Regions from separate parts of the Halomonas sp. C22 genome, predicted to be linked through region 2. Evidence: predicted binding sites of a transcription regulator. Region 2 holds the regulator's gene; each other region holds the start of a gene.

Region 1 (7,223 bases), on a different contig from region 2:
CCTCATGCGGATTCCCCTGGTGTTGGGCACCCCCGTGTTCCTGTTCATCTCGATATTCGTTTTCGCCGTGCGTTACGACAAGCAGGTCCCGCCGGGCTTTCTGCTCCAGCGGGTCAAGTACGTCATGCTGCCTTACCTGATGTATGGCTTCATCTATTCGACGGCAGAGTGGTGGCGGTTGTCGGGCAGCGACGATGCCGTGGGCTTCCTGGCCAATGCGCGCAGCTACTTCATCTATGCGGGCTGGCACGGGTATTTCTTGATCATCGCCATGCAGTTCTATGCGGCGTATTGGGCATTTACCCGCTGGCAGCTGTGGCGGGTGAATCCGGTGCCCTGGCTGTGGGTGGCGTGTGTAGTCAGCATGGCCTACTGGGGGCTGGCGTACTGGTTCCAGGTAGAACCCCCTGGCTACTTGCTGTGGATCGCGCCCCTGGGGTGGGTGTATCTCTTCTTTCTGGCGCTGGTACTGGTGCGCTATTACCCGCTGGCACCTCGTGCCGTGCTGCAGGAGCGCCCCGTGTGGCTGCAAACGCTGTCGCAGTCCCGTTGGCTATGGGGGTGGGTGGCGCTGATCGTGATGGCCACCTTTGCTCATTGGCTGGCGTTCTCTTCCAAGGAAGTCTGGGTCATTCCCTTTTTCGTGCTGTTCGTGCTGGTGACCATGCGCCGCTTGAAGGGGCGCCGAGCGCCTGGCTGGGTGCGCTATATCAATGCCTACTCCTTCGGTATTTACCTGGCTCACCCGATGTTTTTTGCCATTACCGATACCTTGGTCGGCGTGGAAACGCTGCCGCTGGTGCTTTACGCACTGCTCTTGATCGTGGTGGCCAGCGTGGGCTCGGTGCTGTTGAACAAGGCGGTGAACACCACCACCTGGGGCGCCATGCTATTTGGCAAACGCCTGAAAGTATGAGGTTGGCGTTAGGTAAGCCTCGCTGGGGCCGTTCAGTATGCCTTGTGCATTGGGGAAGGCGTTGAAGAGTGATGAAGGGATGAGGGCGACGATCAATGTGGGGGTGTTTCGGTAGAAAAGCGTGCTTTCAACGCGCTCAGTGGCGAGCCTCGCGGCAACCCCAGTGCTTGCCCGCTGAGGGTCTTCAGGCGGGTGGGGCAGGCATGCAGGCGCTGGAGCAGGTCGGTCATTGCCGTGACCTCCAGCTCGGGGTCGAAGCCTCCCAGGCGTTCCAGCCAGGTTCGGCTGATGGCCATGTAAGGGGGCAATGCGGCGTTAGGGCCACGTAGCTGCTGCCAGAGGCGTTCTGGCAACCGAGGCGTCATCGCGCTGATGATCAGCGCATCCAGCGTTTGCGTATCCAGCTCGGGGTACAGCAGGGGCCATAGCTGTGCAGGCAGTACCTGTTTGTGCATGGCCACCAGCAGCCATTCTGCCTGGCTGACATACGCCGCCTGATTCAGGCGAGCGCCCAGTTTCTTCTCTGGGGTGACGAGGCAGTGGGCGTGGAAACGATGCTCCAGGGTCGCGAAGCGCTCATCCAGAAACGCGGCGGTCACGATCACGGGCACGAGATGCTCGGCCAGGCCAGATTGACGAATGGAGCGCAGGTGGCGAGGAAGCCAGGCTCCCGCCACGGAAGCATCGACGATAAAGCAAACCGTACCCATGAAAGCGGCTTCCTTCGTAGTAAAAACTTTCCGTTTGTAATTTATTGTAGGCATTGGTTTCTTTTCGTAGCAAGGAGAAATGGTGGAGAAAAGCATAAAAATAGACTGCCTTGCTATGCACTGATTTTGTGCAATAAGGGAATTTTTTGTATTTTTTTGGTGCATATTGAGCTTGAGACGTGCTCTATGCAGTAGCGTAGTGGGTAAATGCTACATCAGGAGGCATCGGAGAAAATGATTTTTGCTTTTTGAATCATGCTGTTATTTTTTTAAAAGCCATATTGGTGCAAAGTTGGCATGCTACGTGCTTATATTTCGTGACAGCTTCGTAGGCAGTTTCATGAACAGTTTCATGGGCCGTTTGTCAGTCGCTAGCAGGCCATAGGCAGAAGCCGCTTGGCGTGCTACAACGATAGCCGGTCTGAAATGATCGCTGGGCGATTTGTTATCCATGGTCAAGCAAACGTAAAGCGAACAAAAAAGACAAACGCGCCACGTGCCAAGGCATGTAGACGATTTGTTGAATAACACTTTTATCGATAGCTTATTGTTTCAAGCTCTAAGCCACGCTCATACCGGAGGACACTATGTCAGCCAAGACTCTTGCGCTAATCGAAGAACATGACGTTAAGTGGGTAGACCTGCGTTTCACCGACACACGCGGTAAAGAGCAGCACGTGACCGTGCCTGCGCGTGACGTGAACGAAGAGTTTTTTGAAAACGGCCAGATGTTCGATGGTTCTTCCATCAATGGCTGGAAAGGCATCAACGAGTCTGACATGATCCTGCGTCCGGAAGACGGCACCGGCTTCCTGGACCCCTTCACCGAAGACGCTACCCTGATCCTGCGTTGCGACATCATCGAGCCTGCCACCATGCAGGGCTATGACCGTGACCCGCGTTCCATCGCCAAGCGCGCCGAGGCTTACCTCGAGTCCACTGGCCTGGGTGACACTGCGTTCTTCGGCCCCGAGCCCGAATTCTTCATCTTCGACGAAGTGCACTGGAAGTCCGACATTCAAGGATCCATGTACAAGATCACTTCCGACGAAGGCGCCTGGGCCACCGACAGCAAGGTCGAGACTGGCAACCTGGGTCACCGTCCGCGCCTCAAGGGTGGCTACTTCCCGGTTCCGCCGGTCGACAGCTTCCACGATATCCGTGGTGCCATGTGTAACACCCTGGAAGCGATTGGCCAGACTGTCGAAGTACACCACCACGAAGTGGCCAACGCCGGTCAGAACGAAATCGGCGTGAAGTTCAACACGCTGGTGAAGAAGGCCGACGAAGTTCAGGAAATGAAGTACGTGATCCACAACGTGGCGCACGCTTACGGCAAGACCGCTACCTTCATGCCGAAGCCGCTGGTAGGCGACAACGGTTCTGGTATGCACGTACACCAGTCGTTCTGGAAAGATGGTCAGAACCAGTTCGCGGGCGATGAGTACGCTGGCCTGTCTGAAATGGCGCTGTACTACATCGGCGGTATCATCAAGCACGCCCGTGCTCTGAACGCCTTCACCAACGCTTCTACCAACTCGTACAAGCGTCTGGTACCGGGCTTCGAAGCGCCGGTCATGCTGGCCTACAGTGCTCGTAACCGCTCTGCGTCTATCCGTATTCCTTACACTGCCAGCCCGAAAGGCAAGCGTGTAGAGACTCGCTTCCCTGACCCGACTGCCAACCCCTACCTGGCGTTCGCAGCGATGTTAATGGCGGGTATCGACGGTATCAAGAACAAGATCCACCCTGGCGATGCCATGGACAAGAACCTGTACGACCTGCCGCCAGAAGAAGGCAAGTCCGTACCGACAGTGGCCAACAGCCTGGATCAAGCACTGGAAGCACTCGATGCTGACCGTGCGTTCCTGACCGAAGGTGGCGTGTTCACCGACGATATGATCGACGCCTACATCGAACTGAAGATGGAAGACGTTGAGCGTATCCGCATGACGACTCACCCGATCGAGTTCGACATGTACTACAGCTGCTAAGCTGATGGCATGACTGCTAAGATCACCCTTGCGGTGTGACGAGCCAAAACCCCGCTTCGGCGGGGTTTTTTTATGGGCAGCATAGGTGAGGAGACAGCGTGGTGAGCAAGCGGCGTGTTGCATGGTCAGCCATATTATCCACAGGGGTTTTCGTGGCTGCCTGCCTGTGGGTAAGCGCTGCCCAGGCGCAAACGGTGTACCGCATCGTCGATGCCCAGGGCAACGTCACGTTTACCGATAACCCCGAGCGCGGAGGCGAAGTGCTGCGGCTGGCGCCCTTGCCCAGCTTGCCTGCCGCCACCCGCCCAGCCGCGCCTTCGGCGGCACGGCCTTTGGGGCGTCCGGGCCAGCCGTTCATGCCTTATGACCGGTTCGTCATCGTTGCCCCCGCGCCAGGGGCGTCGCTGCGCGGTGGCATGACGCCCGTGGAGGTCAGCGTTTCCCCTGCGCTGCGCGAGGACCACCAGATCCAGCTGCTCGTCAACGGCGAGCTTAGCCAATCTCCTCTGCACAGCGATGCTTTTTGGCTGGCAGGCCTGCCCCCAGGGCAGCATCGTTTGCAGGCAGAGCTGCTGGACAGTCAGGGGCGTATTCAACATCGCACCGATCAGGTGACGATTTTTATCGCCGATTAATGCAATGCACTATAATGGTGCATCAGGCTGGCTAAATCTCCCTGCCCGTGCGCTATAAATGCCCGAGCGGCACCGGCAGGCTGCCCCCAAGCCGTGCATGGCGTCGTTTTGGGTAACTTGGCGCGCTTTTTGCACTTCCTCAGCTAAATCTCTAACGCAACGGTTAGCGACGCTTCAGGACACGCCATGTATCAGCGCTTATTGGAACACCTCACCACGGCGGTACTGCTGCTGGACGGCGAACTTCGGGTTCGCTGGATGAATCCGGCCGCCGAGGCGCTGTTGGCGGTGAGCTTCAGCCGCGTACAAGGCATCAGTCTGGATACCTTGCTGGGCGGCGATGAGAGTATCGATGACGTGCTGGCCAAGGCACGCGATGCGTTTCACCCTTACACCCAACGCGAAGCGCGTATTACGCCGCTCAACAGTGAACCCTTGACGGTGGATTACACCGTGACGCCGCTGTCTGCCGAAGAGCTGCTGCTGGAGGTGGAGCCCCGCGACCGGCTGATGCAGATTTCCCGAGAAGAAGCGCTGACCACCCGCCAGGAAACCATCAAGGTACTGGCCCGCGGGCTGGCCCATGAGGTGAAAAACCCCTTGGGCGGTATCCGCGGTGCGGCGCAGCTGCTGGAGCGCGACCTGGACGACCCGGCCTTGCGGGAGTTTACCCACATCATCGTCGAGGAAGTGGATCGTCTACGCGATCTGGTGGACTCCATGCTGGGCCCCAATCGCATCATCAAGCATGAGCCGGTGAACATTCACAAAGTGCTGGAACGCGTGCGTGCGCTATTGCTGGCCGAGCACCCGCAGGTCACCGTTCATCGCGATTACGACCCCAGCTTGCCCGACCTCTCTGGCGACGAGTCGCAGATGATTCAGGCGGTCTTGAACGTGGCCCGCAACGCGGTACAGGCCATGAGCGAAGCCGACACGCCGTCCCCCACGCTGACCCTGCGCACCCGTGCCCGCCGCCAGTTCACTCTGGGGGCCGAGCGTCATCGGCTGGTCAGTGAGGTGGGTGTCATCGATAACGGCCCCGGCATTCCCGATGCGCTTCGCGAAACGCTCTTCTACCCCATGGTGTCAGGTCGCGCGGAAGGCAGCGGCCTGGGACTGTCGATTGCTCAGTCAATTTTGCACCAACATCAAGGATTGATCGAATGCGATTCCCGACCCGGACACACCGAATTTCGTTTACTGATTCCATTGGTTATTAATTTACCGGAGATGCGTCATGACTGAGGCGACACGTACCGATGTTGCACGGGTGGTTATCGTCGATGATGACCGCGCTATCCGCTGGGTGCTGGAGCGCGCGCTGGCGCAACCCGACCTGGATGTAGAGTGTATCGAGCGGGCGGATACGGCGCTGGCTCGGCTGCTGGAAAACCCGCCGGACGTGCTGGTCACCGATATTCGCATGCCGGGAATCGACGGCCTCGACCTGATGTCCCGCGTGCGTGCCGCCCATCCCGACCTGCCCGTCATTGTCATGACCGCCCACTCGGATCTGGATAGCGCGGTGGCTTCTTACCAAGGGGGGGCTTTCGAGTACCTGCCCAAGCCCTTTGATGTCGACGAAGCGCTGGCGCTGGTGCGGCGCGCGGTGGCCCATGCCCGCGAGCGGCAGCGGCCGGTCAGCGTGCCGGAAGGGCTGAGCGCCGAGATCATCGGCGAAGCGCCTGCCATGCAGGAGGTGTTTCGCGCCATCGGGCGCTTGTCGCACTCTCATATCACGGTCTTGATCAATGGGGAGTCGGGCACCGGTAAAGAGCGGGTGGCCCAGGCGCTGCATCAGCACAGCCCGCGCTCCGGCAAGCCGTTCATTGCCCTCAATATGGCGGCGATTCCCCGTGATCTGATCGAATCGGAACTGTTTGGCCATGAGAAAGGCGCGTTTACCGGCGCCGCCCAGCAGCGCCAGGGGCGTTTCGAGCAGGCCAACGGCGGTACGCTGTTTCTGGATGAAATCGGCGACATGCCCGCCGAGACGCAAACGCGCCTGCTGCGGGTGTTGGCCGATGGCGAGTTTTACCGGGTCGGCGGCCATACGCCGGTCAAGGTGGATGTGCGGATCATTGCTGCCACCCACCAGAATCTGGAATCCCTGGTGGATGAAGGGCGTTTTCGTGAGGATCTGTTCCACCGCCTGAACGTGATTCGGGTGCACCTGCCGCGCCTGGCCGAGCGCCGTGAAGACATCCCCCGCTTGACCCGCCATTTCCTGGCGGAGGCGGCCAAGGAGCTATCCACCGATATCAAGGTGCTGACCACCGAGGCAGAGGCCCACCTGACTCGGTTGCCGTGGCCGGGTAACGTTCGCCAGCTGGAAAATATCTGCCGTTGGCTCACCGTGATGGCGTCTGGCAGGGAGATCCTGATCGAGGACCTGCCACCTGAGCTGCGCTCGGTCAGCGCGCCGGAAGGGGGCGCTTACGGTGATTGGCGTTCGGCCTTCCGGGATTGGGCTGACCACGCCCTGGCCGAAGGGCATACGCACCTGCTGGAAGAAGCGGTGCCGGACTTCGAGCGCATCCTGATCGAAACCGCCCTGAAGCACACCGGGGGGCGCAAGGGGGAAGCGGCCGAGCTGCTGGGCTGGGGGCGCAATACCTTGACGCGCAAGCTCAAGACGCTGCTGCCCGCGCTTGCCGACGAGTAGGCTGTTGATCGCCGTAGGCTCGGCGATCCCGGCTCGGAACCACTAAAAAGCCCGCTGACACGGTCAGCGGGCTTTTTCATGCCATCCTGTTCACGGCATGCGGGGCAGCTTAGTCGTCTGCGCCCGGTACGCCGCCCAGCTCTTCGATCAGCGCCTTGTAGCTTTCGGTCTGCTCGGTGAGGGTCTGGGTGACGTCTTCTTCCGACAGGTACACCACCGGCATCAGAATGCGCTCTTCGGTGATCTCGATGAAGCGCTCATCCTGGGTAGCGGCTTCCAGTGCTTCTGCCAGGCGCTCTA
Region 2 (7,223 bases):
TCGCCGACGCGGGCATGTCGAGCCCGGATCGGCGGTTTAAAAAACAGTGTTTTCGAAATATTATCGAACATCGTATCCTAACGCCACCCACAGGAACAGCCACGCGCACCTTGCCTGCTGGCCACGGCCTGCCAGTGGTTTGGCTAAAAGCCGCCGCAAGATGTTATTCTTGAAAACTATCAACCGTGATGACGAGAACGAGACCGACCATGCCCCAGCCTCCCACCCCACCCAGCTCACTGCGTGAAAGCGCACTGCGGACACTGCAGATAGAGCAAGCCGCGATTGGCGGCCTGCAAGCCAAGCTGGACGAGAGCTTCGACCGTGCCTGCCAGCTGATCCTGGCTTGCAAGGGTCGTGTGGTGGTGACCGGCATGGGCAAATCCGGCCATATCGCCGGAAAACTGGCGGCCACCCTGGCCAGTACCGGCACGCCCGCCTTCTTTGTTCATCCCGGAGAAGCCAGCCACGGCGACCTCGGCATGATTACCCGGGGCGATGTGGTGCTGGCCCTGTCGAACTCGGGTGAAACCGGCGAAGTCACGGCTCTGCTGCCGCTGCTCAAGCGCTTGGGAACTCCCTTGATCAGCATGACGGGGCGCCCTGATTCGACCCTGGCACGTCACGCCGAGGCCCACCTGGACAGCGGCGTCGAACGTGAAGCCTGCCCACTGGATCTGGCCCCCACCAGCTCGACGACGGCAGCGCTTGCGCTAGGTGACGCGCTGGCCGTCGCACTGCTGGAAGCACGCGGTTTCACGGCCGAAGATTTCGCGCTCTCGCATCCTGGCGGCAGCCTGGGCAAGCGACTGCTGCTGCGCGTGCGTGATCTGATGCACGATGGCTCTCGGCTTCCTCGGGTTGCACTGGGCAGCCCACTGCGCGATGCCCTGCTTGAAATCACCCGCCAGGGGCTCGGCTTTACCTGCGTCATCGATAGCCAGGGCAGGTTGGCTGGTGTCTATACCGATGGCGACCTGCGGCGCACGCTGGACCAGTTTCACGACCTGCGCGACGTCAAGGTGGACGACGTCATGACACGGCCAGGCAAACGCATCGGCCCCGACGTTCTGGCGGCCGAAGCCGTGCGTATAATGGAAGATAGTCGTATCACGGCGCTGGCCGTGGTCGATGAACAGCAGCGCCCGATTGGCGCTCTGCATATGCATGACCTGCTGGCAAGCGGCGTTATCTGACCCATGATCCAATGATGGATGATACGGAGGCTCTATGGCCCTACCTGACGCACTTTTAGATCGTATACGCCGTGTAAAACTGCTGGCCCTGGACGTGGACGGCGTGCTGACCGACGGCCGCCTGTACTTCCAGGCCGATGGCATCGAAATCAAGGCCTTTCACACCCAGGATGGCCACGGGCTGAAGCTGCTCAAACGGGTCGGCATTCATGTCGCGCTGATTACCGGCCGTGACTCTCCCATGGTCAGTCAGCGTGCCGCAGCGCTGGGCATCAGCCATGTCTACCAAGGCTGTGAAGACAAGCTCGCCACCCTGCGCGGGCTATGCCAACGGTTAGACATTACCCTGGAACAGGTTGCGTTCTGTGGCGACGACCTCCCGGACCTCGCGCCGATCAAGCGCTCCGGCGTCGGCATCACTGTGCCCAACGCCCCCGACTACATGCACACCCACGCCGACTGGATTACCGATCGCCTGGGCGGGCATGGCGCCGTGCGCGAAATCTGTGACACGCTGCTCACCAGCCAGGGGCACTGGGACGCCGTACTCGACACTTATCTGCACGGTTCCGTCTGAATGGGCATCAGGGTGAGAAAACGCGTCTGGCTGTCGGGCCTGGTCATCACCCTGGGTGGGCTGTTGGTGTGGCTGGACCCACGCGCCCCTCAACAGCGTGAAGTAGACCCCGAGGCCCAGGCCCAAGAGCCCGGACACGTGCTGGAAAATGCCGAAATCACCCTGTTCGGTGAAGACGGCACGCTTCAGCAATCCTTGGTGGCACCGCGTCTGGTACATACCCCGCAGGCGGCCATGACCCACGTGACGTCACCACGCGCCACCCTGTTCGACAGCGAGCAGCGTGAATGGCTGGCCATTGCCGACACCGGCACCTTGAACATGGACTCCCAGGCGCTGACCCTGGCCGGATCCGCGCGCCTGCTGGCGCCGGACGAAGGCTGGCAGCTGGATACCGACCTGCTGCACTATGATGGACTGGAGCGTCATGCCTGGAGCGACACCCCTGTGGTACTGCAGCAGCCACCTCAACGCATCGAAGCCTCACGCATGGATGTCTGGCTGGACGACAGCCGTGTCAGTTTGATCGATAACGTGCGCGGCGTGCATCCGCCCGCCCCCCAATCTTCTCAGGAGTCGCCATGAACGCCCTGCTTCGTACGGCACTGTTCGCCCTTGCCGTTCCCATGGTGGTAGGCGTACTGCCTGCCGCTGCTCAACAACAGGCCCCCGTTGAAGTGGAAGCCGACCGCCTGGACCTGGACCAACGTGCGGGCACGGCGGTCTATACCGGCAACGTCGACATTCGCCAAGGTGAAATGCAGCTGCGCGGAGAGCGTGTCGAAATTCATCGCAACGAGGCGGGCGAGCTCTCCCGGGCCGTCGCCACGGGCGAGCGTGCCTACCTGCGCAACCAGCTGGAAGACCAGACGACGCCCATGGAAGGCTGGGCGCGGCGCATCGTCTACCATGTGTCCGAGCGGCGTGTAGAGTTGATCGACCAGGCCGAACTGACCCAGCAAGGGGATCGCTTCCAGGGTGGACGGCTCGAATACTTCATCGACCGCGGGGTGGTCCAAGCACGCTCCGATGTCAGCGGCAGCGCACCGCAACGCATCCGCATGACCTTACAGCCCGAGCAATAGAGAGAGCCCCTCGTGACAGCCATCAGCCCCGACACTGCAGCGGTCAAGACGCTCCATGCACAGCATCTGGCCAAGAGTTACAAGCGCCGCCGCGTGGTCAAGGATATCAACCTGGAAATTGCCCAAGGCAGTGTCGTTGGCCTGCTAGGCCCCAACGGCGCAGGCAAGACCACCTCGTTCTACATGATCGTCGGCCTGGTGAAGGCCGATGCTGGCAAAGTGGGCATCGACGATCTCGACCTGACCCGGGCGCCGATGCATGAGCGTGCCCTGGCAGGCATCGGCTACCTGCCTCAGGAAGCATCGATCTTTCGCAAACTGTCGGTGGCCGACAATATCATGGCCATTCTGGAAACGCGTCGTGAGCTCGACCGCAGCAGCCGAGAAGCCAAGCTCGAATCTCTGCTGGAAGATTTTCACATCACCCATATTCGCGACAACCTGGGCATGAGCCTCTCGGGCGGCGAGCGGCGGCGGGTGGAAATCGCTCGCTCGCTGGCCACCGAACCTGCCTTCATTCTGCTGGATGAACCATTTGCCGGCGTCGACCCCATTTCCGTGGGCGATATCAAATCGATCATACGCGCCCTCAAGAAGCGTCATATTGGCGTCCTCATCACCGACCACAACGTGCGTGAAACTCTGGATATCTGCGATATTGCCTACATTGTTGGCGACGGACACATCATCGCCAGTGGAAACCCCCAGGAAATCCTCAATAACCAGAAGGTACGCGACGTCTATCTGGGCGCCGACTTCCGGCTTTAAACAATGGCCCACGAAGACATTTTATTTAGTGGCATGCTTATTGCACTTGCACCAAACGGAGAGTCGCTCTAGGGTGGAGCTTTCTGATTAACGAGTGGTTCTCAGATGGTCATGAAAGCTTCTCTTCAACTGCGCATCGGCACACAGCTGACCATGACACCTCAGCTGCAGCAGGCCATTGCGCTGCTTCAGCTATCGACGCTGGACCTTCGTCAAGAAATTCAGCAGGCGCTGGATGCCAACCCCATGCTCGAGCAGGAAGATGAGTTTGGCGAACAGGCCGTCAGCGAGCCTCAGGAAGCCGAGTGGGCAGACAGCATCCCCAGCGAGCTTTCCGTAGACAGCGACTGGTCCGACACGTACCAGGACATGGGGAGCATGGGCGGCAGCAGCGAAGGCCCGGACTTCGAGCGTCAGGCGGCGGGGCAGAGCCTGCACGGTCACCTGCTTTGGCAATTGGCCATGACCGACTTCTCCTCCCGTGAACATGCCATCGCCGAAAGCCTCATCGATGCGCTGGATGCCAACGGCTACCTGACCCAGCCTCTCAACGACATTCGCGAGGGGCTCAAGGCACAAGGCCACGACGGCCTGAGCCAGCGCGAGGTCGAAAACACCCTGCTGCGCCTTCAGCAGTTTGAACCCACCGGAGTATTTGCCCGTGACCTGCGGGAGTGCCTGATGCTGCAGCTGGCCTCGCTGCCCGAAGACACCCCGCTGCTGATGCCTGCCAAACGCCTGGTACGCCAGTTTCTCGAAGCTCTCGGCAAGGACGACATGCGCTTGCTAAAGCGACGCCTGAGCCTCGACGACGAGCAGTTGGACGATGTCATCCGTTTAATTCGCAGCCTTGACCCCAGGCCTGGAAGCGCCTACGGCATCACCGACGACAGCTATGTCACGCCAGATCTGGTGGTACGCCACGATCACGAGGGCTGGCACCTGGAACTCAACCCGGAAGCGCTGCCTCGACTGCGTATTCAGCCCGACTACGCCAGCCTGATCAAACGCGCCGACAAGAGCCAGGACAACCAGTTTCTGAAAGAGCATCTCCAGGAGGCTCGCTGGCTGATCAAAAGCCTTTCGAGCCGCAACGACACCCTGCTGCGCGTGGGGCGCGAGATCATTGCTCGGCAGATCGGCTTTCTGGAGCATGGCGAAGAAGCCATGAAACCGCTGATTCTGGCCGATATCGCCGAAGCGGTGGAGATGCATGAATCGACCATCTCGCGGGTCACTACCCAGAAATACATTCATACCCCGCGCGGGGTGTTCGAGCTCAAGTACTTCTTCTCCAGCCAAGTCAGCGGCCAGGAAGGTGGCGACAGCCATTCCAGCACGGCCATTCGAGCACGCATCAAGAAACTGATTCAGGACGAGCCTCCGGGCAAGCCACTCTCCGACAGCCGTCTGGTCACCCTGCTGGAAGCGGGCGGCATTACCGTGGCCCGCCGCACCGTGGCCAAGTACCGTGAGTCGATGGGTATACCTTCGTCGAGTGAGCGCCGTCGTTTACGCTAGTTAAACGCTCTCGCCCAACAAACTCTCGACGAGGGCTTTGCAATGGCCCAAAAAGGGTTACAATCGAAGTACAGTCCGATGGATAAGGAGCACGTCAATGCAAGTAAACATCACTGGTCATCACGTTGAACTGACTGACGCCTTGCGTGACTACGTAAACGAAAAGCTGGAACGCGTTGAACGTCACTACGACAACATCACGACCGTCCAGGTCACCTTATCTGTTGAAAAGGAGCGCCAGCAAGCCGCCTGCACCCTGCACGCAGCAGGAGCCGACCTTCATGCCGAAGCGCTGGACAACGACATGTACGCAGCCATTGACGCCCTGGCGGACAAAATCGACCGTCAGCTCGTAAAACACAAGGAAAAAGCACAAGCCCGCGCCCAAGGCGCTGGCGTGCGTTAACCCGATGACGTTGGAAACCATTCTCCCCCCGGAGCGCGTGCTGTACGACGTGCCCGGGGGCAGCAAAAAAAGGGTGCTGGAGTTTTTCAGCACCTTTATCGCTCAAAACACGCCCAGCCTGGATAGCCAGGAAGTCTTCAGTCGATTGATTGGCCGTGAACGGCTGGGCAGTACCGGCATCGGCAATGGCGTGGCCATTCCCCACGCACGCAGTCCTCACTGCAGCACGCCCATTGCCGGTTTTCTCAAGCTGGCCGAACCCGTCGACTTCGATGCCATCGATGGTGACCCCGTCGATCTGGTGTTCGTGCTGCTGGTACCCGAAGAAGCCGATGATACGCATTTGGCGCTATTGGGTCAGGTCGCCACGATCATGAACGACGCAGCCACACGTCAGCAATTGCGCAATGTCAGCAGCCAGCGTGAACTGCTGACGCTGTTGACCGACAAGATTCGCGAGCAGGCTGCCTAGCGCAGCCTTTGCCGGGCAGCAAGGCCGTCGGTAACCCCCTATTCCTTCTCAAGCCAAGAGAGATGCGCTATGCAGCTGGTGATCATTAGCGGCCGTTCAGGGTCCGGTAAGTCCATCGCCCTACAGGCTCTGGAAGATCTTGGCTATTACGCCATCGACAACCTGCCTGCCATGCTGCTGGGCTCGCTGGTCGATGAACTGCGTCAACAGGGGGGGCGTACTCATTTGGCCGTCAGCATCGATGCGCGCAACTTGCCTACTGCACTGGAACAGTTGCCTGCTCTGCTGGAAGAACTACGCCAGCGTCAGATCCGTTTTCAGGTCATCTACCTGACCACGGACGCTCGCATTCTGCTGGAGCGCTACTCGGCCACCCGTCGGCGCCACCCGCTGACGCGGGATAGCGACATGACCCTGGAAGAGGCCATCAACAAGGAAGAAGAAACCCTGCTCGAGATTCGGGACCTGGCTGACCTGCTGATCGATACGTCGCGTCTTTCGGTACACGACCTACGCCGCCGCATCACCGATCAGGTTGCTCATCAGCGGCGTGACCAGTTGACCCTGACGTTCGAATCTTTCGGCTACAAACGGGGCGTACCCATGGATGCCGATATCGTGTTCGACGTGCGCTGCCTGCCCAACCCCTATTGGGACCCCAGCTTGCGGCAGTTCACCGGACGCGACGCCAACATCAAGGCCTTCTTGAGTGGCTACCCCATCGTCGATGACATGCGTGACGATATTCATGCCTGGCTGGAGAAATGGCTACCTGCTTACCAAAGCAGTCAACGCAGCTATATGACCGTGGCCATTGGCTGTACCGGCGGACAGCATCGCTCTGTCTACATGGTCGAGCAACTGGCGCAATCGCTGGTCAAGCGCACTGGCGCTATTCAGCTCAGACACCGGGAATTGGGCTTGCAGTACACGCTGAGCGAATTACCCGCTACCGTCGATGCCGCTTCTTCCACCCCTCCCAGCGACACGACGTCGCCCTGATATCACTCGGCAAAAAGGAACCAGAGTGCCTGAAAGAACCTTAACGCTGACCAACCAACGCGGCCTTCATGCCCGCGCCGCCACCAAATTGGTCAAGTGCGGCCAGCAGTTTTCAGCCCGCATTCACGTGTACAAACAGCAGCAAAAGGCCGATGCGGCCAACATCATGTCGCTGCTGATGCTGGCGGCCCCCTGC
Region 3 (7,223 bases), on a different contig from region 2:
GAACGTGTTGGTTGGCTCATCGAAAAAGGGCGTGACGACGGGGCGTTGCATGATGGACCTCCAGCAATTGACCGTATGCAGTGTGCATTTCATCAAGTGTATCCCACAAAATATTATATGTTTATTACCTTTTAGAATTATCAATTGTAAAATTTAGTTAAAAACACTCCTTTCGACTAAGGTAGGCCGCCTCATGGCCGATAGGAGTGAGGGCTTACTCACTGAACTAATCGATATAAGGACGCCATGAACAACCTGACTACTACACAGAAACTGTGGAGCACGCTGGGCATTATCTGGGTGGCCATGCTGCTCCTGGTAGGCTGGCTGGCCTGGGAAAACCGCCAAACCATCGCCAACGAGCGCAGCGACAGCATTCAGTACATCGTCAATAGCGTCCACGGCCAAATCGCCGATCTGCAAGCACGTGCCGCCAGCGGTGAACTGAGCGTCGATGAAGCGCAGCAGCGGGCCATCGATAACCTTGCCAGCGTTCGCTTTGGTGAAGGCGAATATGTGTTTGCGTTCGACAACCAGTTGGCCATCGTGTCCCACCCCAATCGCCCACGTGGCGAAGACATGACCAACTTCCAGGACGCCAGCGGCATGCGCTTGTACAGCGTACTTCGCGATGTGGCCCAGGCAGGTGGCGGGCACGTGGATTACTACTCGCGGCGCATCTCGGGTGAAGACCAGTCACCCAAGGTAAGCTATGTGGCCCACTTGCCCGAATGGGGTTGGTCCATGGCGGCAGGCGTCTATGTGGACGATATCGATGCAGCCTTTGTAGCTGGACTGGTACGTTCAGCGGTCATTCTGCTGATCATTGGCCTGCCCGTGACGCTGCTGATGGGCTGGGTGATCCGGGACGTGGCGCGTCGGCTGGGCGGTGACCCCCGCTATGCGGCCAGTGTGGTACGTCATATTGCCGATGGCGATCTGACTCAGGCCGCTGCATTGAAAGGAAGTGATCAAAGCAGCCTGCTGTTCGACATCAACCGGATGCGCGAAACCCTGGCGGGCACCATCAGCGACATCCACCATGGCGCCGATCAGGTCAACAATGGGGTAGAACAGATCGTGGGCGTCAATGAAGAGCTCTCGACGCGCACCGAAGAGCAGGCGGCGTCGCTGGCGGAAACCGCCTCCAGCATGGAGCAGTTGACCGCGACAGTGAAGCAGAACGCAGAGCATGCCGACCACGCTCGCAGCCTGGCTTCCCGAACCGCAGAAAGCGCCCAGCGGGGTAGCGACGCCATGTCCTCGGTGATCGATACCATGGCGACCATCAATGAAAGCGCCACTCGCATGAGCAGCATCGTCGAAACGATCAATGCGATTGCCTTCCAGACCAATATCCTGGCGCTGAATGCCTCGGTGGAAGCCGCTCGTGCAGGGGAGCAAGGGCGCGGTTTTGCCGTGGTGGCCAACGAGGTTCGCCAGCTGGCCAGCCGCTCCGCGTCTGCCGCCCAGGAGATCAAGGGGCTGATCGAGAATGCCGATGCTCAGGTGGTCGAAGGCAGCCGCCGAGTGCGCAGTACCGGTGATGTCATCAACGGCGTGGTGGGCGACATCCAGCAGCTCAGCACGCTGGTCCAGGAGATCTCTGCGGCCACCATCGAACAAAGTAGCGGCATCGAGCAGGTCAACCAGGCCGTGACACAGATGGATCAAATGACTCAGCAAAATGCCGGACTGGTGCAGCAGAGCAATCATGCTACCCAGCAATTGGCGCATTTGAGCACCCAGCTGCGTCAGATGGTCAGCAACTTCAAGCTCAACGCGTCACGGCATCAAGCCCAGGCGTTGTCACTGGCGCCTTCCAGCACACAGGCGCACAGCGACGATTTCTAGGCGTCAAACGTAGGCCGTCATGGCCTACACATCCCCCTGGTTATCCAGCGCGACCGCTTCGTGCATCCGGGTCAGCAGGTCAGGTACAGCGGCCTGCACCCGGTTCCAGCTAGGAATGAACGGGCGCTCACGCGGGTTGTCCAGAAACAGGTTGCCAGCTTCCAGCAGGTTGCTGGCAAACAGCTCTACCGCCTGCTCTTCGCAGTGGCGGTCCAGACTCAGTCCATTCATGGTGGCGTCGTGGTCATAGGCCTCGATCAAGTCCAGCGCCAACCGATAGTAGGTGGCTTTCAAGGTACGGAAATCTTCGCTGCTAAAACTGACGCCTTGCGTGGCCAGCTTGCGATAAAGTGCCTTGGCGATATCCAGGCTCATGCGGTTCAAACCACCGCTGGCATCCTCTTCGCTCACTGGCTGGTGCTTGTGGTCGTAGGCATCGGCGATATCTACCTGGCACAGCTGGCGATGCGAGTAGTTGCGCTGTAGCTCCGAGAGCACGCCAATTTCCAGCCCCCAATCGGCAGGAATGCGAATGCCCTCCAGCACGTCGCTGCGCATGGCAAACTCCCCCGACAACGGATAGCGGAAACTGTCCAGGTAATCCAGATACGGCAGCGGGCCGCACACGGTCTTCAATGCCCGTAGCAGCGGCGTCACCATCAAACGAGACACCCGACCATTCAGCTTGCCTTCGGCAATGCGTGGGTAGTACCCCTTGCAGAAGCTGTAGTTGAAGCGCGGATGCGCCACCGGATACATCAAGCGTGCCAGCAAGCTGCGGTCGTAGGTCAGAATATCGCAGTCGTGCAGTCCCACCACCGACGAGCGCCCTGACGCCAGCACATACCCCGCGCAGTACCACACATTGCGCCCTTTGCCAGGCTCAAGCGCCCCTAGCCCGTGATGCTCGAGCTCCGCATCCAGCGCTCGCAGCCGAGGACCATCGTTCCACAGAATGCGGGTATGCTGAGGCAAGCGTGAAAAAAACTCACGAGCATAGAGAAACTGCTCTCGGTCGGCCCGATCCAGGCCAATCACGATCTCGTTGAGATAAGGCACCTTGGCCAATTCATCGACAATGGCCGACAGCGCCGGCCCTTCCAGCTCGGAAAACAGCGACGGTAGAATCAACCCCATTGGGCGGCGCTTGGCAAATTGGCACAGCTCCCGCTCGAGATCTTCCACGGGACGACGGGTCAGATTATGAAAATCGGTAATGACGCCATTCTGATGAAAATCACTCATGCGCGCTTCCTCGTTGAGTTAAGCCGTGGTGGTTTGCAGATGGGGCTCCGCCGCTAGCCGGCGGTCGTCTCGCCCCCACCAGTGAGCCACCCCCTCGGCCCATCCGGCTGGCCCGGTTGCCTGGGTGCGATACAGCGCCCGGTTGTGTGGCGCCACCCTCAAGTCATGGCACCCTTTGATCACCACGGCCTGATCGACGGCTTCCAGCATGGAAACGTCGTTGGGACCATCGCCTAGCCCCAGCGCAAGCGGCTGCCGACCGCGTAGCGACGCAAAGCGCTGGATCAACCAGTTCACCGCACTTCCCTTGCCCGATGCCTGCGCCATGACGTGCCAGAAACGACCGCCCTGGGTCATGGTCAACCCATCGCCCTCCAGCGCAGCACGCAATTTTTCCAAGGCATTTTCATCGTCTTCCCAGATCAGCGGCTCGCTGCCCTCGCGCCGCTTGGCTGCTTTGGCACGGGGCTCGTCCAGGCCAGTTCTGGCCATGACCTCTGCCACCTCCATCTCCCCCATGGGCGTAAACTGCAGGTCGAGACGCTGCTTCCAGATGGCCAGGCGTGCACGGATAAAGCGGATATCCACCCCCGTGTGCTTGATGACCACGCCGTCCAGCCCGCTACCCGGCCGGTCAAGGCTGGCATGGCACCAGCCGGGCGGCAGACCAATCACGGCACCGTTTTCAGCAATGAAGGGCGTTGCCGTCAGCCCCAGCGCTTCACGTAGCGGCACCAGTTCGGCCCGCGTTTTGCTGGTGACAGGAATGACCGGCACGCCCAACTGCTTGAGGCGAGCAAGCCAAGGGGCCGCAGGCGAAAAGTCGTAGCTGTGGTGGTCCAGCAAGGAACCGTCGAGATCAGTGACCACCAGACGCGGCTGTAACGCGGGGTCAAGTAGTGCAGGACTAGCGGACTCGGTCATGGCAGCACCTTTTGCAAACTGGAATCAGGTCATTCAAAAGCCGAACGTGATGGCCTTTCGAAAAAAGCACCTAAGGTAGGAAACTACCAAAGCAGAATGCATGCCAGAACGATTTAGTTAATTAAAATCAAATAATTAAAACACGCGAAAGCTCCCAATAAAGACAGCACCAAAATAGGGCAAGCGAAGGCGCACCAAAATAGCGCAAATAAACAGGGGCCAAGAGGCGGGAGTATTGCCAGAAATTGTACAAGAATTATCTGATAGAGCGCCCACAACGACACAACAACAAAAATTTTTACACCAATCCTTGGCAAACATTTAAAAATAGCTATACTCGAATTGTACCCACTGGCGATCTCGTACACCCCCTCACCAGATGTCAGTGGGCTGCAGTGAGCCAAGCCCTTTGATGCCCGCCACCCCCCTGGCGGGCTTTTTTTGTTCAGCAAAAGCAAAGCAGTCCCAAGCCTGCCTGTGGAAGGCCAATTCATTGGCTTATAGCCAGAGCAGCCACCCAGGCTATCCTGTGGAAGGCCAATTTCATTGGGCGACTGCCTGAGTAGCCACCCCAATCAAGCCAAGTGCAGGAATCATCGCGAGCTGAAGCCTCCTCTTACAACAGTGAGCTGCCCCAAGCCAGCGTGTGGGTGCTTACTCTACGTGAATCACTACTTCGACACGTCGATTGCGGGCGCGCCCCTCGGCGCTGCTGTTATCTTCCAGTGGGCGAGTGTCGGCAAAACCGACCGCGCGCAGCCGTTCAGGTTCGACCCCTGCAGCCTCCAGTGCTTCGACGATGGCAATGGCCCGTGCGCTGGAAAGCGCCCAGTTGGACGAAAACTCGGGGGTATTGATCGACTGACTATCCGAGTGCCCTTCGACCCAGACTTCACCGTCGTAGCGCTGAATGGTTTCCAGCAGGCTTCCCACCAGCGATGTACCGCCCTCTGTCAGCCCAGCGGTGGCTGAAGGAAACAGCAGCTGATCCTGCACGCGCAGGCTGATGCCTTCTGCCACTCGGGAGACCTCGACGCCATCCAGGTCAGGCAGGTAAAGGGACGATTCGACCCGCTCAGACAACTGCTCGTCCAGTGCCAACGCACTGCTGATGGCCTCGTCCTCCACCTGCTGGACGTTGACGGGCGGACGGTCGGTCAACAGCACCATGTAATTTGCCAGTGGCTGGCCCGAGCGCTGAGTTTCATGGGTAAGCAGCGGCGTGGGCAGCGCAGGCAGGTAACGCTCCAGCAGCGGCGCTACCGGCGATGCTGGCTCGACAGGTGCCAGCGCCAGCAAAGGCGGCACCTCGGCGGGTTCAGGCATCACCATGACCGGTGCGGGCAGCCCAGCCACCCCCAAGGCCGCGCTGATGGCCATCGGGCTGAGCGTTCCGGGCTCATTCAGATAAGCAATGTTGCGCTTTTGGCGACGTTCATCCAACAGCGCAGGCAGCGGAACTTCCAAGGTAGGCACACTGCTTTCACTGATCTCGGTGTCAGGTGCTTCCGGGTTCCAGTTGGGGCCAGTGACCCCGGCAGCAGCAATGATGATCACGAACAGCGCCACCAGTAGCGTCATGATGTCGATGTAGCTGATCATCCAGCCATTGTTGCTATCGTCTTCCGGGTAAGATGACAGCAACGAATCGTGACGAGGGCCGCTACGATGGTCCTCAAGCATGGGGGTTACTCATTCAAGTTTTAAACCTCGTGGCCGATCTACTATGAGCATGGCAAACTAGTCTATCAAAAAGCCGTTTACTAGCGATAAGGAACTACCGGTGCGCATTCGTCCTCTGCTGTCTCTCACTCGCCGCTGTCTTGCCCCACTTGGGCTAGGCGCGGTTGGCCTGATGCTAAGCGGCTGTTTTTACGCCAACACATCACAAACGCCGATTGCTACCACCTACCCTTACAGTGAACAACAGCGCATGCAGGCTGCCCAGCACTGGGAAGTCCTGGCCCGACATGAAGCGGCAGGTATCCTGGCCAGCGAACGGGTACGGTTCCGCGACCTGCACATTCTCGCCCCCGAACACGCACAGTACGGCAGTTATTACAGTGGCGGAGAGTTCGAACGAGGTTTCAGAACCCTGCTGACCAGCGAGCTGGTGTCACGCGGTGGCAGCGTCACTACCCAGCCCCGTGCCAACGGAGCAACGGTTCAGATCGATGTGGAAGTCGTTCAGCATCGTGACCGTGGCTATACGCGTCCGCCTTTTGGTGCTTACACGGCGCTGGCAACCGGCATTGCCGTCGCCAGCTTTCCCATCCGCCACTGGAGTGAGCCTGGGCTGGCACTGATCCCGGCCGGCATCCTCGCCGACTCTGTCGGGGGTAGTTGGACACCCACCAGCAACGAAGAGATCATCGTCACCACACAGATCGTTGAACAGGATCAAATCCTCTACTCTTCGTCCAATATCTATTACATTAATGCCGGTGATCGGCGCCAGTATGCACCCCATAGAGTGCCTCAGGCTCCCACGACGCCGACTATTTCCATCACCGACACTTGGTAACCTTTATGCTGTTGACGCTTATGACGGTGCTTCCTGTCTCTTACCGCCGCGCCATGAACACTGCTGCGCTGAGCCTTGCGCTATTGATGCTGACGGGCTGCGCATCGCTTGGCAACAGCAGCCAACCTGAAGCGCCCAAACCAGACCTGTCTGAACTTGCACATCAAGCTGCCCAGCAAATGATGGCAAGCAACCCCGATCTTACCCGCTATAGCCCCATGATTGCGGCCACCTTCGTCAGCATCGACAACTTGAGCCAGTCGTCCACTTTTGGACGCATCAGTTCGGAGATCATGGCCTCGGCACTTGCCCAGCAAGGCATGCAGGTGCGGGAGGTCAAGATGCGCGATAGCATGTTCATCGAAGAGAATGTGGGAGAGCTGATTCTCTCCAGGCAAGTACAACGTTTGAGCTCTCAGCACAATGCTCGCTCCATTCTCATGGGAACCTATGCACAAGGTCAGGACTCTCTGTATGTGAGCGCACGGGTGGTGCGTGCTGGGGATGCGTTGGTCTTGGGCAGTGCAGACTTCCGCCTCCCCTTGGACAACAACATCCGCAGTTTGCTGGAAAGCCAAGGCGGTTGGTGATGGCCGGGTAAATGATCCAGCACCATCAGATAGTATCGAAGAGCCTGAGGAGCCTACTCCCCAGGCTTTTCATTGAAATGAGCAAA
Region 4 (7,223 bases), on a different contig from region 2:
AGACCATGAGCATGTCGAGATGCTCGTCGATGGTGTTCACCGTGTAGGGCCGCGTGGGGTTGGTGGAGGACGGCAGCACGTACTCCTTGGAGCAGGCGGTGAGAATGTCCGGGGCGTGGCCGCCGCCTGCACCTTCGGTGTGGTAGGTGTGAATACCACGCTCTTTAAACGCGGCCAGGGTGTCTTCCACGAAGCCGGATTCGTTGAGCGTATCGGTGTGGATGGCGATCTGCACATCGTACTTTTCCGCCACGCTCAGGCAGGTATCGATGGAGGCGGGGGTGGTGCCCCAGTCCTCATGCAGCTTGAGGCCCATCGCGCCCGCTTCCAGCTGCGCTTCGAGCCCTTCCGGCAGGCTGGCGTTGCCTTTGCCCAGCAGGCCGATGTTCATGGGCAGGTCGTCCACGGCCTGGAGCATCTTGCCAATGTGCCACTCGCCGGGGGTGCAGGTAGTGGCGTTGGAGCCCGTGGCGGGGCCAGTGCCACCGCCCAGCATGGTGGTGACACCGCTCATCAGCGCTTCTTCCACCTGCTGGGGGCAGATGAAGTGGATATGGGCGTCAATGCCACCAGCGGTGAGGATCTTGCCTTCACCGGCAATCACTTCGGTGCCGGGGCCAATGACGATCTCGACATCGGGCTGGGTGTCGGGGTTGCCCGCCTTGCCAATGGCGGCGATGCGGCCATTTTGCAGCCCCACATCGGCTTTGACGATGCCCCACCAGTCGAGAATCAGCGCGTTGGTGATCACGGTGTCCATCACCGAGGCATCCTGGCGCTGGCTTTGGCCCATGCCATCGCGGATCACCTTGCCGCCGCCGAACTTCACTTCTTCACCGTAGTGGGTGGCGTCTTTTTCGACTTGAATCCATAGCTCGGTGTCGCCCAGGCGCACGCGGTCGCCTACCGTGGGGCCGTACATATCGGCGTAGGCGCGCCGACTGATCTTGTTTACCGGTTTCATGTATTGCCTCTGCCTCAAGCGTTGAGTCCAGTGCTGGGCGGTCATCGTCTGTGTGACCAGTCACCCAGACGATGACCGCCCTACCGTCGGTTGTTCTTTATTAATCCGTTGGCTAATCGAGCGGCCCCATCACATCGCCACGGAAGCCGTAGATTTCCCGCTTGCCGACGAACGGTATCAGCGTGACTTCGCGGGTTTGGCCGGGTTCGAAGCGGATGGCGGTGCCTGCGGCGACGTCCAGCCGGTAGCCACGGGTTTTATCGCGGTCAAACACCAGCGCCGGATTGGCTTCGGCAAAATGGTAGTGGGAGCCGAGCTGAATGGGGCGGTCGCCAGTATTGGCCACCTCTACGCTGATGCGTTCGCGGCCCGCACACAGCTCGATATCCGCTTCGTGCAACTGATACTCACCGGGAATCATGGCGCTCTCCTAGCGGTGGACGGTTAGTTGATAGGGGTGTGGACGGTGACCAGCTTGGTGCCATCGGGGAAGGTGGCTTCTACCTGCACTTCATCGACCATCTCGGCCACGCCTTCCATGACATCGTCACGGGTGAGGATCTCGCGGCCGTAACTCATCAGGTCGGCGACGCTGCGGCCGTCTCGTGCGCCTTCCATGATTTCAAAACTAATCAGCGCCACCGCCTCGGGGTAGTTGAGTTTCAGGCCGCGCGCCTTGCGCCGCTCGGCGAGCTGGGCGGCCGTGAACAGCATCAGCTTGTCTTTATCTCTTGGGGTCAGTTCCATGGAGTGTCTCCAGCGTTATCAGCGTGTTGCCAATCAGGTTAGCCAAATGCGCGGCGTATGCGCTTCGCGTTCGATCCAGCGCGGGCGTAGTAGCTGCCAGGCGTGTTCACACAGGGCCCAGGCTTCGTTTCGGGATGCACCTAAATAGCGCATCAGCAGTACGCCATGGCGTTCCGTCACTGCCCAGCGGGGGTTATCCGGCAGCGCCTCGCGCAGTGCTTCGATGGCCGCCGGGGCATCATCGAGCCCCACGGCCCACAGCGTGGCCTGCACCGTCGCGCCGCCCTGCCCCCAGCGGCCCACGAAGCGCGGGTGTGCGGGGTCCAGCGGCTGGCGCTCCAGCCATAGCGGCTTGCCGTCCAGGGTCAGGCGGAAGTGCTGCTCGATCTGCCCGGAAACGTAGGGTAAATCGCTGGCCGGGCGTCCGAGCGCCATCACTTCCCAGCCTAGGCAGCGGGCATTACCCTGCAGCACAATATGGGTGCGCTGAGCACCCTTTGAGCCGTTAAACGCGATGGTTTCCTGGGGCAGCCACTCTAAGGTGCCGCCCTCTTCTACCGTCAGCTCGGTGTGCTGTGTCCAGGCGACCCCTTGGCTGTCGGCTTTGTAAAGCTTGTTGGCAGCGGGCGTGGTGAGCAGCGCGTGGGCGCCGCGCTCCACATGGGCACGGATGGTCAGCGCATCACCGCTCACCAGCCCGCCGGGCGGGTGCAACACGTAAACGTGGCACGCTTCCTGGCTGCCTTCCGGGTAGAACGGGCGCTGCACCCGTAGCGGCCCTTGGTGGCGCGCCTGCACTAATCGGGTCACGCCATCGCGGTTGGCAAAGCGCAGGGCCAGCGAGGCGGCCCAGCGGCGCTCGGCGTCAAAGCGGTGGCCGGAATCAGCAGCGGGTGGGGCAAGTTCGCTCAACATCATGGGGCGCTGTCGCTTTCTGGTGGATTCATCATTGCCTTATAAATGCAAAGAATGCGCCAAAATGGTGAAAAGCGCTTTTTTACCGCCATAAAGACCTTTTTTTGAGCCTCAACCCTCTTGCCCAGCCCTTCAATGCACCAAATATGTGCATATAGCCATCACATTGCACCTAACCGGCGAACGGCTGGCGGTGTACGTCAATCCCTATACGGCTGAGGTGCTTGGTTCTCTGGATGACGGGGGAACGGTGATGTGGACCGTTCGCTACCTGCATAGCTTCAAGTTTTTCGGGCAACCCCCACGCAAGCTGATTGAGATTGCCGCGGGCTGGTCGATTTTGTTAGTCGCCACCGGCATTTATCTCTGGTGGCCGCGCAACGGCAGGGGCGGCGTGGTGAGCCGCTGCTCGATATGAGCTACGCCGACTATGGCCCGCTAGGCCGCTGGCTGGAATTTGGGATTAACGTTCGGGGCAGGAGTTTGGGCTTACCAATCAGCTCTTCCTGCTGGCGGTATGCATCGCCGTCATCGTGATATGCGTGGCCGCAGGCGTGATGTGGTGGAAGCGTCGCCCCGCTCGCCAAGGCTAACAGGGCGGTAGGCCGACTTAGTGCGTCGCGTGCCCATGATCATGGGCACCTTTAGGGTGACTACCTTCATGGTGGCTCCCTTCCGGAGAGGCACCCACTGGCAGCACCTGAAGCTCGATCTCCATCGGCTCGGCGTGCTGGAACTCCAGCGTCACAGGGACGGGCGCACCCTCCACGATGGGTGAGCCCAGTTCCATCAACATTAAGTGTAAACCGCCCGGCGCTAGCGTGACGCTCTCGCCCGCCGGTAACTCGATGCCACTGGGCAGGGGTACCATGCGCATCACATCGCCGTCCATCTCCATAATATGGATCTCGACACGCTCGGTGATCGGGCTGGTCGCCCCCAGCAGCATGTCATCGCCATCACCGTGATTGGTGAGAGTGACAAAGCCACCGCCCGCCCCGGCCCCCGGCGGCGTTGCACGGGTCCAGGGTTGCACCACTTCAATAGAGGAGTGGCCCTCCATGGCATCCGAGTGGCCGCTGCCATGATGAGCCGCCATCAGCGGCGTGCTCATGAACAACAGTGCGGTTAACAGCATAAAACGGCGCATCAACATAGTGTTCTCCGTGGGTAACATCGCCAAAACCTAGCGCTTACCGCGATATTACTCAGTGGCAGCGGCAACCACCACCCGGTCACGCCCGCTGCGCTTCGCTTGGTACAGCGCTTGGTCGGCGCGCTGCATCGAGCGTTGGTAGTCTGGGTGGCCATCATGAAGCGTAACCCCGACGCTCACCGTGACGTTCAGTAGCGTATCGGCAGCGGCTAACATCGGCTCTTTGGCCACCGCGTGGCGCAGCCGTTCGGCAAACAGTCGACTGCCGTCTTGATCCGTATCCACCAGCACAATCAGAAACTCTTCACCGCCCATGCGAAACACGTAGTCGCCGCCTCGGGTCGAGCGGTCAAGGATACTGGCTACCTGCCGCAGTACGTTATCGCCAGCATCATGACCATGGGTATCATTAATTGATTTGAAGTGATCAACATCCACCATGAGCAGCGCAAAACACTTTTCCGAGTGGCGCGCGATCTCTATTTCACGGTTCAGCACCACCGAGAGGAACTTGCGATTGAGCAGACGCGTCAGGCTATCGCGGCCTGCTTCGAGCCCCGAGGCGCGATCCAGAACGTCATCCAACAGCATCAAGATCGTGCGAGCCGCATCGCGAATGCTGCTCAACGCAGTCAGGCGACGCTGGCTGTCTGAGTCGCCTAGCTGGGCGAGCCACTCCTCGTCCACGCGACGAACATGCTGTGAAATAGTGGTAATTTCCGGCGCGCCCTCAAAGGCGTGACACGCCTTGTGGTGATACCAAAGCCCAAACTCGGAGCTGGCTAATCGGGGTAAAGCCGTCGTTGCCTGCTGCGCAGCCACGGCAAACATCAGTGCGTTCTCCCAATCGAGCAGTGCCGAGCGCTGCCGCTCGCGCTCATCACCGATGCTCTGGGTCAAAGAGAACAGCTTATAGGCTTCTTCCATACGGGTATTACGATTATTCGCCACTGAATAGGCATGGCTCATTATTTCCATGGCCATATCAATATGATCGGACACATACACCGCTGCATCACCGGAAGAGAGTTCAGCGCTAAAGGTGCTGTTAATGTGCTCATAAAGCGCCTGCTTTAACTGCCGTGCGCCATTAAGTACCAAGTTCACCGGGATATCGATACGCGCATGCACCTGGCCGACTTTTTCCTGCTGCTCGACCAGGGACTCAAAATCGGCGTGCTCGACGGCAAACATAGCGCTGAGCCAGCGCTGCATGGAGGGGTGAAGCCGGTTTTTTACCTGCTCATTGGAGAGAAACAGCGACGCGTGGGGGTCTTCCAGCATCACTTGATAGAAATGATCGGCAAAGATATCGCGGCGGGATTCCACCAGTGTCTCCACCGCCTGGCGTAGCGCCAAAGGCGTGCGCTCCAGGAGTGACTGCCACTCGGCAGCGAGCTGATGTTTATCTTTATAGCGCATACCCCACCCGATGACCTTTGCGGAAAAAGACCATGTTACACATAAACAAGGTGAGACAATACGCACCCAAGGCAGGGTTTTGGGCCTTTTGGTGCGGTTTGTGGCCACCTGATTCAAGTGAGCCATTGCCACTGATGCCACCGACACCTCTGGCATGATAATGAACACAGCTATAATTAAAGTATAGAGTCAGACAGCAATCCCAAGGTGGAGCTAGCTAGATGCATTTTGACATTGCAGATCTAAAACTATTTATTCATGTGGCCGAGGCCTCCAGCCTGACCGGCGGAGCCAAACTGGCGCATCTTTCCACCGCGGCCGCGAGTACCCGGATAAAATCGTTTGAAGGCCAGCTAGGGACGCGCCTTTTCTACCGGGGCAGCCATGGGGTGGAGCTGACACCCGCCGGCCATAATATGTTGCACCACGCGCGCACCATCATGCGCCAGGTCGATTACGTCAAAAGCGATTTCTCCAATTACAGCAGCGGCGAATCGGGCCACATCCGCATTTTTGCCAATACCGTGGCGGTGACCGAGTTCATGCCCGAAGTGCTGGCGAGTTATTTGAGTAGCCGCCCGGGCATCACCATCGATCTCAAGGAGCGGCTCACCCGGGATATCTTTCGAGGGGTGCTGGACGGCGCGGCGGATTTTGGGGTGACCTCCGGTGAGATAAAAACCAAAGGGTTGGAGATACTGCCCTTTAGCGTCGACCGCCTGGTGGTGGTCGTGCCCAAGGGGCATTCGCTGACGCGCGCCGAGAAAGTCCATTTCAGGGAAACGCTCACTTACCCCTACGTGGGGCTTCACGACGGCAGTACCTTGCTGGAGTTTCTCAAAAAGGAGGTCAGCGAGTACGGGCAAACGCTGCCCCTGCGTATTCAGGTCTACGGGTTCGAAGCCGCTTGCCGCATGATCGAAGCGGGCGTGGGCATCGGTGTCATCTCCGAATCGAGCGCTCTGCGCTATCAAAAGACGATGCAGCTGGAGATCGTGGCGCTGCAAGACGCCTGGGCGACTCGCGAGCGCTCTGTCGTGGTGAGGGAGTTCGAGTCCTTGCCCGAAGCGGCGAAAAGCCTGATCCGTGAAATCCGCAATCACCACCACTATGCCGGCGAGCCACGCTAGGCGGATGGGGTAGGCGGGCGCCGAGAATTGATCAACAGGGAACGAGTGCGGCTAATGAGCGCTTGGCCAGCGCCATGTAGCGTTGGGTCGCTTCGCGCTTTTTGTCGATTTCTCGCTGGCTCAGGGTTTTGTGTACTTTGGCGGGCACCCCCATCACCAAGGATTCAGCGGGGCAGGAGAAGCCCGCGCGCACCATGGCACAGGAGCCAATGATGGAGCGCGCACCGATCACGCTGTTATCCATCACGACAGCATTCATGCCGATCAGTACATCCTCTTCGACAAGACAGCCGTGCACCACGGCGCCATGGCCGATATGCCCTCTGGCACGGATAATGGTTTCCGAGTCTATCGTGCCGTGCAAGACACAGTTGTCCTGCACGTTCGCATCATGTTCGATACGAATATGGCCGAAATCCCCTCTGAGGCTGGCCCCGGGGCCTATGTAGCAGCCATCGCCAATGATCACGTGACCAATGATCACCGCGGTCGGATGAATGTAAGCACTGGCTGATACGATCGGTTGATGGTTTTCAAAACGGTAACATGTCATATCCGTTGCCTTTCTAGCGGGCAGAGCCCCGGAACAGCGGGCTCTGCCTCGTGACAGGGAAATGGCTTGCGCTCATTCGCTCAACTCGGTTTGAGGCGGGCGCTTGCTCACTCGAACCTGGTAGCCGATCACCAGCAGGCCCAGCGCAATACCGATGAGATCGGTCGTGATGCCGCCAGCCAGCATCGTCAACCCCGCGATCAGCGCAATCGCGCGTAACGCCCAGTTGAGCGAGCTCAAAAGCCACGCTTGAACCGCCGCCGAGAGAAGGTAAATCCCCACCGATCCGGTAATGACGACCCGGACGACATCCAGCCAGTCGCCCTGCATCAAAAT

What was found. Region 2 encodes sigma-54, which starts transcription at its own class of promoters, with help from an activator protein. Its sites were predicted from a motif close to TGGCACNNNNNTTGCTNT; they were not measured.
Region 1: a site for sigma-54 is predicted at 1,920-1,937, ahead of glnA (glutamate--ammonia ligase). Genes of this name have one in related genera too.
Region 3: a site for sigma-54 is predicted at 4,112-4,129, ahead of FEU76_RS03030 (HAD-IIB family hydrolase). Genes of this name have one in related genera too.
Region 4: a site for sigma-54 is predicted at 2,671-2,688, ahead of FEU76_RS05845 (urease accessory protein UreD). Genes of this name have one in related genera too.

What each region holds. Positions count from the first base shown of each region.
Region 1 is NZ_VBVC01000010.1:129,390-136,612, reverse strand. It holds gene FEU76_RS16420 (acyltransferase family protein) at 1-916, shown strand, start outside; gene FEU76_RS16415 (hypothetical protein) at 1,009-1,626, opposite strand; gene glnA (glutamate--ammonia ligase) at 2,214-3,620, shown strand; gene FEU76_RS16405 (DUF4124 domain-containing protein) at 3,773-4,255, shown strand; gene glnL (nitrogen regulation protein NR(II)) at 4,442-5,503, shown strand; gene ntrC (nitrogen regulation protein NR(I)) at 5,496-6,923, shown strand; gene FEU76_RS16390 (tripartite tricarboxylate transporter substrate binding protein) at 7,033-7,223, opposite strand, start outside.
Region 2 is NZ_VBVC01000006.1:154,661-161,883, reverse strand. It holds gene FEU76_RS12955 (KpsF/GutQ family sugar-phosphate isomerase) at 210-1,196, shown strand; gene FEU76_RS12950 (KdsC family phosphatase) at 1,231-1,773, shown strand; gene lptC (LPS export ABC transporter periplasmic protein LptC) at 1,774-2,358, shown strand; gene lptA (lipopolysaccharide transport periplasmic protein LptA) at 2,355-2,858, shown strand; gene lptB (LPS export ABC transporter ATP-binding protein) at 2,880-3,626, shown strand; gene FEU76_RS12930 (RNA polymerase factor sigma-54) at 3,732-5,147, shown strand; gene hpf (ribosome hibernation-promoting factor, HPF/YfiA family) at 5,245-5,553, shown strand; gene ptsN (PTS IIA-like nitrogen regulatory protein PtsN) at 5,558-6,025, shown strand; gene rapZ (RNase adapter RapZ) at 6,095-7,027, shown strand; gene FEU76_RS12910 (HPr family phosphocarrier protein) at 7,053-7,223, shown strand, end outside.
Region 3 is NZ_VBVC01000001.1:655,065-662,287, reverse strand. It holds gene FEU76_RS03045 (MBL fold metallo-hydrolase) at 1-51, opposite strand, end outside; gene FEU76_RS03040 (methyl-accepting chemotaxis protein) at 247-1,854, shown strand; gene FEU76_RS03035 (glycosyl transferase) at 1,879-3,099, opposite strand; gene FEU76_RS03030 (HAD-IIB family hydrolase) at 3,118-4,023, opposite strand; gene FEU76_RS03025 (OmpA family protein) at 4,678-5,706, opposite strand; gene FEU76_RS03020 (hypothetical protein) at 5,879-6,547, shown strand; gene FEU76_RS03015 (FlgO family outer membrane protein) at 6,553-7,137, shown strand.
Region 4 is NZ_VBVC01000002.1:543,233-550,455, forward strand. It holds gene ureC (urease subunit alpha) at 1-964, opposite strand, end outside; gene FEU76_RS05835 (urease subunit beta) at 1,077-1,385, opposite strand; gene ureA (urease subunit gamma) at 1,409-1,711, opposite strand; gene FEU76_RS05845 (urease accessory protein UreD) at 1,745-2,629, opposite strand; gene FEU76_RS18690 (PepSY domain-containing protein) at 2,775-3,044, shown strand; gene FEU76_RS05855 (copper chaperone PCu(A)C) at 3,237-3,782, opposite strand; gene FEU76_RS05860 (diguanylate cyclase) at 3,831-5,204, opposite strand; gene FEU76_RS05865 (LysR family transcriptional regulator) at 5,426-6,334, shown strand; gene FEU76_RS05870 (gamma carbonic anhydrase family protein) at 6,366-6,887, opposite strand; gene FEU76_RS05875 (TRAP transporter permease) at 6,960-7,223, opposite strand, start outside.